3 regions of the Microbacterium sp. GXF7504 genome follow, and region 2 is predicted to be linked to each of the others. Evidence: predicted binding sites of a transcription regulator. Region 2 holds the regulator's gene; each other region holds the start of a gene.
What was found. The regulator HrcA, encoded in region 2, represses chaperone genes, less so after heat shock. The targets are predictions, from matches to a motif close to TTNGCACTCGNNNNNNNCGAGTGCNAA.

Region 1: a site for HrcA is predicted at 1,729-1,755, ahead of groES (co-chaperone GroES). Genes of this name have one in related genera too.
Region 3: a site for HrcA is predicted at 1,510-1,536, ahead of groL (chaperonin GroEL). Genes of this name have one in related genera too.

The regions. Positions count from the first base shown of each region.
Region 1 covers NZ_JBSJZI010000003.1:90,922-94,153, reverse strand. Annotated here, with positions in the region: gene ACWAUO_RS07995 (ABC transporter substrate-binding protein) at 1-89, opposite strand, end outside; gene rarD (EamA family transporter RarD) at 262-1,197, opposite strand; gene groES (co-chaperone GroES) at 1,344-1,640, opposite strand; gene ACWAUO_RS07980 (Hsp70 family protein) at 1,937-3,232, shown strand, end outside.
Region 2 covers NZ_JBSJZI010000002.1:209,389-212,620, forward strand. Annotated here, with positions in the region: gene hemW (radical SAM family heme chaperone HemW) at 1-1,054, shown strand, start outside; gene hrcA (heat-inducible transcriptional repressor HrcA) at 1,124-2,164, shown strand; gene dnaJ (molecular chaperone DnaJ) at 2,213-3,232, shown strand, end outside.
Region 3 covers NZ_JBSJZI010000001.1:114,571-117,802, reverse strand. Annotated here, with positions in the region: gene ACWAUO_RS00570 (acyl-CoA dehydrogenase) at 1-1,390, opposite strand, end outside; gene groL (chaperonin GroEL) at 1,571-3,190, shown strand.

The DNA.
Region 1 (3,232 bases), on a different contig from region 2:
GAACATCCTGCGAGGACGAGGGCGCTGGCTCCGACCAGAGCGATCCCGCTCAGGGCCTTCGCAGCACGCGAACGTGTGATGACGCTCATGTTGCTCCTTGCTATGGGTGTACCCGGGAAGCACGAGCCCCCCAGTACGGAAAACCGTAGTGTGCGTGCCGAGTCGTCAGTGTTGCGATGTGTTAACGGTCTGAAACAGTTCGGAATCGGTCGGATAACGACGACCTCAGCCGTCGGAACCGGATGCGGATCGTCGACGTGATCAGGCGTCGGAGCGGGTCGGCTCGGACCGTCGCCGAACCCTGCGGGCGGCCACGACGGAGTCGACCGTGAGGATGACCAGTGCGACCCAGACGATGATGAACCCGATCCAGCGCCCTGTGTTCATCTCCTCCCCGAGGATCCACGCCCCGGTGATGAACTGGAGGATCGGGGCCGCGAACTGCAGGATGCCGACGAGCGTGAGCGGCGCCCGGCGTGCACCCGCCGCGAACAGCAGCAGCGGTGTGGCGGTGACGACACCGGCGCAGGCGAGCAGCACCGCGTGGCCGAGCCCGGCGTTCGCGAAGGTGATGCCGGTGGTGGCGCCCACGAGGACGAGCTGCAGGATCGCGACCGGGGTGAGCCAGAGCGACTCGAGCGTGAGGCCGCTGACGGCGTCGACCTTCGGCCCGAGCCGCTTCTTGACCAGCCCGTAGAGCCCGAAGGAGAACGCGAGCCCCAGCGCGATCCACGGGAAGCCGCCGTACCCGATGAGGATGACGACCACGGCGAGGGCGGACAGGCCGATCGCGAGCCACTGGCTCAGACGCAGTCGCTCGCGCAGGACGAGGACGCCGAGCAGCACCGTGACAATCGGGTTGATGAAGTATCCGAGACTCGTCTCGATGACGTGACCGCTGAGGGCGGCGATGAGGAAGATCTGCCAGTTCGCGTAGATGAGCAGCCCCGCCACGACCGTCCACAGCAGCAGCCGCCGGTCGCGCATGACGGCCCAGAGCCGTCGCCACGAACGCGTGACCGCGAGCAGGATCGCGCAGAACACGAGGGAGAGGATGATCCGCCACGCGACGACCTCCCACGGACCGGTGGGCTCCAGCGCGATGAAGTAGAGGGGCAGGAACCCCCACAGGAAGTAGGCGAGGAACGCGAACAGGCCGCCGAGCGCGGTCTGGTCGGCGGGGGCGGGGCGGTTCACCAGCCCACCCTATGTCCGAAGGGATACGGACGGACGGACGGCACGGATGCGGACGCTGCCGTCCTTCGTGCGGATCCTGCCATCGGCGGACGACGAAGGGCCCGGATGCCGGAGCATCACGGGCCCTTCGTACGGATGGCGCGTCGTCAGCGGACGACGACCGCGAGCACGTCGCGAGCCGAGAGCACGAGGTACTCGTCGGCGCCGAACTTGACCTCGGTGCCGCCGTACTTGCTGTAGATCACGCGGTCGCCGACGGCGACGTCGAGCGGGATGCGGTTGCCGTTGTCGTCGATGCGGCCGGGGCCCACCGCCACGACCTCGCCCTCCTGGGGCTTCTCCTTGGCGGTGTCGGGGATGACGAGACCACTGGAGGTGGTCTGCTCAGCCTCGACCTGCTTGATGACGATGCGGTCCTCGAGCGGCTTGATGGAAACCGACACGGTCTACCTCTTCTTTCTCGCTTCGTGAAACGGAAGACTCGTTTAGCACCCTCACACCGAGAGTGCTAACGCCAGTGTATGCATGCGGCTGGCACTCATGCAACGCGAGTGCCAATCCATTTCCGGGCCGCGCCCGCCGACATCCCCCGATCCCCCATCGATCCCCTAACCGACAAGGTGCGATCACCCGCCCGGTCCGGGGGCCCCGCAGGGGGTCCCCTAATTCCCCAGGGGGGACTGCCCTTCCCTCCGGGCGGACGCTACAGTCGACGACACCTTCCGAAGGAGCCATGTCCATGGGGCCTCTTGTTCTCGCCATCGACGTCGGGACGAGCAGGATCTGCGCGGCGGTCGCCCGGCCGCCGTCGCCAGATCCGGTGCCGTTCGCGCTCGGACGCGCGTCGGACACCGCCGCGAGCGCGGTGTTCGTCGGCCCGCACGACCTGTTGTTCGGTGACGCCGCCGATCGCCGGTCCGCGACGGACCCGGCGCGCATCGTCCGGGACGTGGTCCGCCGGGTCGGCGACCAGACGCCCTACTTCGTCGAGAGCGACCCGCATCGGCCGGAAGACCTCTACGCGCAGATCGTCGCCTGGGTCATCGCGCAGGTGGGCGAACGCGAGGGCCGCGATCCAGACCGGGTCGTGCTGACCGTCCCCGCCGTCTGGGGCGAGCATCGGGCCGGCCTGGTGACCGAGGCGCTGGAACGGCAGGGCGTCATGGACGTCCGACTCGTCGGCGAACCGGAGGCGGCCGCCGAGCACTACGAGTCGGCCGCTCCGCTGCGGGCCGGGCAGACGATCGCCGTCTACGACCTCGGCGCGGGCGGATTCAGCAGCGCCGTCCTGCGGAAGACCGAGGACGGCGCCCTCACCCCGGTCGGCATCCCCGGGCACCTCGACTCGGTCGGCGGCCGTGACCTCGACGACGCCGTGTTCGAGCACGTGCTGCGCACCGCCGGCGTCGACGTCGAGGCGGCCGCATCCGCACCGCTCGCCCTGCAGCTCCTGCGGCGGGAGTGCATCGCGGCGAAGGAGGCGCTGAGCTTCGACACGGAGACGGTGGTGCCCGTGGTCCTGCCGGGGACCACGGATGCGGTCCGCCTCACGCGCGCCGAACTCGAGGCCATGGCCGCCCGCCCGGTCGCCCGGACCGTGGAGGCGCTCTCGGAGACGGTGGCGGACTCGGGTGTGGACCCGGCGGCGCTGACCGCCGTCATCCTGATCGGCGGCGGATCCCGGATGCCGCTGGTCGCCCAGGCGCTGTCGGAGCGCTTCCCGTGTCGCATCGCGGTCGACACGGATCCGAAGGCGGCGATCGCGCTGGGCGCCGCACGACACGCGGCGCTCGACCTCTTCCCTGCGATGATCGCCCCCGATGACGGGTCCGCGGTCCTGCTGCCGGCCGCGGTGCCCGCGCAGGAGCCGGTCGCGAAGCGGCGACGCTTCCTTCCTCGCGCACTGCTCGGCAGCACCGCGGGCGTGCTCGGCCTCGTCGCCGTCGGGCTGACGGGCGGGGCACTGGGGACCGCTTCGACCCCCTCGACGTGGGTGACCGACCGCCCGGTGTACCTCAGCACGGCCCTCGCCGCA
Region 2 (3,232 bases):
CCGCGGCACCCGGCGCGAGGACTATCCGCTCTCGGTGGCGGGGGAGCTCGAGCTCGCGCGCACCGTGCTGGGCGGGCTCGGCCCGATCCGTCCCGCGCAGACGGTGTTCCTCGGCGGGGGCACCCCGACGCTCCTGCCGGGCGAGGCCCTCGCGGCCATGCTCGGCGGCATCCGTGACGCCTTCGGCATCGCACCCGGCGCCGAGGTGACGGTCGAGGCGAACCCGGACACCGTGACCGACGCGCTCGCGGAGCAGCTCGCCGCCGCCGGCGTCACCCGCCTGTCGATCGGCATGCAGTCCGCCGTCCCGGAGGTGCTCGCCGCCCTCGACCGCACGCACGACCCGGCGAACGTCGCGACGGCCGTCCGCGCGGCACGCGCCGCCGGACTCGACGTGAGCGTCGACCTCATCTACGGCGCACCGGGGGAGCGGCTCGATCAGTGGCGCGCCTCGGTCGAGACGGCGCTCGAGCTCGGCACCGACCACCTCTCCGCGTACGCGCTCATCGTGGAGGAGGGCACGCCGCTCGCCCGCCGCATCCGCCGGGGCGAGGTCGAGGCGCCCTCCGACGACCTGCAGGCCGACATGTACGAGCTCGTCGACGACCTCGCCGCGCAGGCGGGGCTCGCCTGGTACGAGGTCTCGAACTGGGCGCGCGGCGACGAGCACCGCTCCCGGCACAACCTCGCGTACTGGCGCGGCACCGACTGGTGGGGCCTCGGCCCCGGGGCCCACAGCCACGTCGGGGGCGTCCGGTGGTGGAACGTGAAGCACCCCGCCGCGTATGCGCAGCGGCTGGCCGCGAGGCATTCGCCCGCCGCGGCGCGGGAGGTCCCGGATGCGGAGGCGGCGCGACTCGAACGGGTGCTGCTGCGGTCCCGCATCCGCGAGGGCCTCGACACGGCCGAGCTCAGCCCGGAGGGCCGTCGTGCGGTGGCGCAGCTCATCGCGGACGGACTGGTGGAGCCGCGCGACGCACTGGCCGGTCGCATCGTGCTCACCCGCCGCGGCCGGCTCCTCGCCGACGCGGTGGTGCACACCCTCACCGCCTGAGGCCGCGTCCAGGGTGCTCGCGGTAGACTTGGCACTCGCAGGGATGGAGTGCCAGCGGGAGGAGGGGGCGTGGTCACCGAACGAGGACTCGAGGTGCTTCGCGCGATCGTCCAGGACTACGTGGAGACGCGCGAGCCCGTCGGCAGCAAGTCGATCGTCGACCGCCACCGGTTCGGCGTGTCCGCGGCGACGATCCGCAACGACATGGCGATGCTCGAGGACGAGGAGCTCATCGCGGCCCCGCACACGTCCTCCGGTCGGATCCCGACCGACAAGGGCTACCGCGTGTTCGTCAACCACCTCGCCGAGATCCGCCCGCTGACGCCCGCGCAGCGCAACGCCATCACCTCCTTCCTCTCCGAGCCCACCGACCTCGACGACCTGCTCGCCCGCACCGTCCGCGCGCTCACGCAGCTCACCGGTCAGGTGGCGCTCGTGCAGTACCCGTCGTTCGAACGGGCCAACATCACGCACGTCGAACTCGTGCACCTCGGCGGCAGTCGCGCGGTCGTCATCCTGGTGACCGACACCGGCCGGGTGTCGCAGCGCATCGCGACCGTGCCCGAGGACCTCGACGAGGCCGACGTGGCCACGCTCCGCGCGCGGGTCTCGGTGCTCGTCACCGGTCGGTCGGTGCGTGAGGGGACGGCGGTCGTCGCCGCCGCCACCGGATCGATCCCCGCGGAGGGACCACGCGGCGATGTGGCCCTGCGCGGCGTCCTGCGCGTGGTGGCCGAGGAGCTCGAGGAGTTCCGGCAGGACCGGCTCGTGATGGCCGGCTCCGCCAACCTGGCCCGGAGCGAGGGTGACTTCCGCGGCAGCATCTCGCCGCTGCTGGAGGCGCTCGAGGAGCAGGTGACCCTGCTGCGCCTCGTCGACGAGATGGTCGCCGACGAGCAGGGGCTCGCCGCGTCCATCGGACGCGAGAACCAGCCGTTCGGCCTCGAGGAGGCCTCGGTGCTGGCGAGCGACTACGACTCCAGCGTCGGCCGGGCACGCGTGGGCGTGCTCGGACCGGTGCGGATGGACTACCCGAGCAACCTCGGTGCGGTCCGGGCGGTCGCCCGGTACCTCAGCCGGTTGCTCGACGAGGACGAGCGCGCCCGGTGACGGGCGCGCATCGAGGATCCCGCGGGGACCGCGGGCAGGAAGGCGACAGTGGCTGACCACTACGAGGTACTCGGTGTGTCGCGCGAGGCGACCCCGGACGAGATCAAGAAGGCCTACCGACGGCTGGCGCGCCAGCTGCACCCGGACGTGAACCCGGGCGAGGAGGCCGCGGAACGCTTCAAGCTCGTGACGCACGCGTACGACGTGCTGAGCGACCCGGAGCAGCGCCGCCGCTACGACATGGGCGACACGGGCGGCGCGTTCGGCGGCGCCGGCGGCGGCTTCGGCGGGTTCGGCGACATCTTCGACACCTTCTTCGGGGGCGGCGGCGGGCAGCGCCAGCGGCCCCGGTCACGCCGGGAGCGCGGTCAGGACGCGCTCGTGCGGGTCACGCTCGAGCTCGGCGACGTCGTGTTCGGCGTGCACCGCGACATCGAGGTCGACACGGCCGTGCTGTGCGAGACCTGCGAGGGCGGATGCTGCCAGCCGGGCACCGCACCGGTCACCTGCGAGATCTGCCACGGCAGCGGGCACGTGCAGCGCACCGTCCGCAGCCTCATCGGCAACGTCGTCACGAGCCAGCCCTGCACCGCGTGCCAGGGCTACGGCACGACCATCCCCTACCCGTGCGCGACCTGCCACGGGCAGGGGCGCGTGCGTGCGCGCCGCACCGTCTCGGTCGACATCCCCGCGGGCGTGGAGAGCGGGCTGCGGCTCCAGCTCCCGGGCTCCGGCGAGGTCGGCCCCGCCGGCGGCCCGTCGGGCGACCTGTACCTCGAGGTCACGGTCGCGCCGCACGAGGTGTTCAGCCGGGACGGCGACGACCTGCTCGCCACGCTCGACGTGTCGATGACCGACGCGATCCTCGGCACCGAGACCCGCATCGAGTCGCTCGACGGTCCGGTCGACCTCGAGCTGCGCCCGGGCGTGCAGTCCGGCGACGTGCTGACGATCAAGGGCCGCGGCATCACGCCGCTGCGCGGCAACCAGCGCGGCGACCTGCGGGTGGGCGTGCACGTGGTGACCCCCACGAAGCTCGACCACAAGGAGCGCGCCCTCGTCGAGGAG
Region 3 (3,232 bases), on a different contig from region 2:
ATGCCGTCGCCTCGATGCGGGAGAAGAGCTCGGCCGCGACCGCGCCGTCGTTGCGCAGCACCTTGCGCCCGACGAGGTCGTTGGACTGGATGGCGGTCGTACCCTCGTAGATCGCGGCGATGCGGATGTCGCGGTAGTGCTGCGCGACCCCGCTCTCCTCGATGTAGCCCATGCCGCCGTGCACCTGGATCGCGTCGCTCGTGACGCCGATCGCCTCCTCCGTGGCCCAGCCTTTGAGGATGGGGACGAAGAACTCGCCGAGCGCGGCGTCGACGCCCTCCTTGCCGTCGAGCAGGTCTGCGGCGTAGACCCCCATCGCGCGCATGGCGAACACGAGGCTCGACATCGAGAGCAGGAGGCGCCGCACGTCCGGGTGCTCCGCGATCGGCGCGCCCGCGGGGCGGTCGATGACGCGGCCCTGCAGGCGCCCCGCGGCGTATGCGGCGGCGGCCTGGTACGCACGGTCGGCGATGCCGGTCGCCTGGAAGCCCATGCCCACTCGGGCCGAGTTCATCATGACGAACATGCCGGCGAGGCCGCCGTGCAGGTCGCCGACGAGGTGGCCGACGGCGTCCTCGTAGGAGAGGACACAGGTGGGGCTGCCGTGGATGCCGAGCTTGTGCTCGACCGCGACGGTCGTGACGGCGTTCCGTTCGCCGGGGTTGCCGTCGGCGTCCGGGAGGAACTTCGGCACCACGAACAGCGACAGCCCCTTCGCGCCCTCCGGCGCGTCCGGGGTGCGCGCCAGCACGAGGTGCACGATGTTCTCGGCGACGTCGTGGTCGCCCCACGTGATGAAGATCTTCTGCCCGCGCACGGCCCACGTGCCGTCGGGTCGGGGTGTCGCGACGGTGCGGATGGCGCCGAGGTCGGTGCCCGCATCCGGCTCGGTGAGGTTCATGGTGCCGGTCCACTCGCCCGAGACGAGCCGGGTGAGGTAGGTCTCCCGGAGCTCGTCCGACGCCTTCGCGTCGAGCGCGTGGATCTGGCCGGCGGTGAGCAGCCAGCACAGCGCGAACGCGGCGTTCGACGCGTTCCACATCTCGCCGAGCCCTGCGCGGACGACGCCGGGCAGGCCGTCACCGCCCGCCGACTCGGGTGCCTCGGCGGTGATCCAGCCGGCCTCGGTGAACATGCGGTAGGCCTCGGCGTAGCCCTCCGGGAGGCGCACGGTGCCGTCCTCGAGCTTCGCGCCGACACGGTCGCCGACGGTCGAGAGCGGCGCGAGCACCTGCGCGGCGAAGTCGCCCGCGGCGGCGAGGATCTCCTCCGCGTCGGCCGCGGTCAGCGCGCCCTCCGTGGCACGGGCGGCGACGTCCGTGCCGAAGACCTCCTCGAGGATGAACGCGTAGTCCGCGACGGGCGGGCGGTACGAGGACGGTTCGGCCATGCCGGTGCTCCTGTTCCTTCAGGTGAAACGTAGTCGCAGTCTAGTTGGGACTGAGTGCCAGGGGGGTGATCGTCGTCCGCCATGCGCTTGCACTCCCCGGGGGCGAGTGCCAGAATGACTTAGCACTCAACATCGTGGAGTGCTAAAGACCGTCCAACGTCCGGGAGGGACGACACACACATGGCAAAGATCATCGCTTTCGACGAAGAGGCCCGTCGCGGCCTCGAGCGCGGCCTCAACACGCTGGCCGACGCCGTCAAGGTGACCCTGGGCCCCCGCGGTCGCAACGTCGTGCTCGAGAAGAAGTGGGGCGCCCCCACGATCACGAACGACGGTGTGTCGATCGCCAAGGAGATCGAGCTCGAGGACCCGTACGAGAAGATCGGTGCGGAGCTCGTCAAGGAGGTCGCGAAGAAGACGGACGACGTCGCCGGTGACGGCACCACGACGGCCACCGTCCTCGCCCAGGCGCTCGTCAAGGAAGGCCTGCGCAACGTCGCGGCCGGCGCCGACCCCATCGCGCTGAAGAAGGGCATCGAGAAGGCCGTCAAGGCCGTCACCGACTCCCTGCTCGCCGACGCCAAGGAGGTCGAGTCCAAGGAGCAGATCGCCGCCACCGCCTCGATCTCGGCCGCTGACCCCGCCATCGGTGAGCTCATCGCCGAGGCCATCGACAAGGTCGGCAAGGAGGGCGTGGTCACCGTCGAGGAGTCCAACACCTTCGGCACCGAGCTCGAGCTCACCGAGGGCATGCGCTTCGACAAGGGCTACATCAACCCCTACTTCGTCACCGACCCGGAGCGCCAGGAGGCGGTGTTCGAGGACCCGTACATCCTCATCGCCAACCAGAAGATCTCCAACATCAAGGACCTGCTCCCGATCGTCGACAAGGTGATCCAGGAGGGCAAGGAGCTCCTGATCATCGCCGAGGACGTCGAGGGTGAGGCGCTGGCGACGCTGGTGCTCAACAAGATCCGCGGCATCTTCAAGTCGGTCGCCGTCAAGGCCCCCGGCTTCGGCGACCGTCGTAAGGCCCAGCTGCAGGACATCGCGATCCTCACCGGCGGCCAGGTCATCACCGAGGAGGTCGGCCTCAAGCTCGAGACCGCGACCCTCGACCTGCTCGGCCGTGCCCGCAAGGTCATCATCACCAAGGACGAGACGACCATCGTCGAGGGTGCCGGTGACGCTGCGCAGATCGAGGGCCGCGTGACCCAGATCCGCCGCGAGATCGAGAACACCGACAGCGACTACGACCGCGAGAAGCTCCAGGAGCGCCTCGCCAAGCTCGCCGGCGGCGTGGCCGTCATCAAGGCGGGCGCGGCCACCGAGGTCGAGCTCAAGGAGCGCAAGCACCGCATCGAGGACGCCGTCCGCAACGCGAAGGCCGCCGTCGAGGAGGGTGTCGTCGCCGGTGGTGGCGTCGCGCTCATCCAGGCCGGCAAGTCGGCCTTCGACGGGCTCGAGCTCACGGGTGACGAGGCAACCGGTGCGAGCATCGTCAAGGTCGCCATCGAGGCCCCGCTGAAGCAGATCGCCCTCAACGCCGGTCTCGAGCCGGGCGTCGTGGCCCACAAGGTCTCGGAGCTCCCGGTCGGTCACGGCCTGAACGCCGCGACCGGTGAGTACGGCGACCTGTTCGCCCAGGGCATCATCGACCCGGCCAAGGTGACCCGCTCGGCGCTGCAGAACGCCGCGTCGATCGCCGGTCTGTTCCTCACGACCGAGGCCGTCGTCGCCGACAAGCCCGAGAAGGCCGCCGCTCCCGCGGGCGACCCGACGGGTGGCATGGACTTCTGAGTCCGACGCACTGCAACCGGAAGCCCCGGCCCGAAAGGGTCG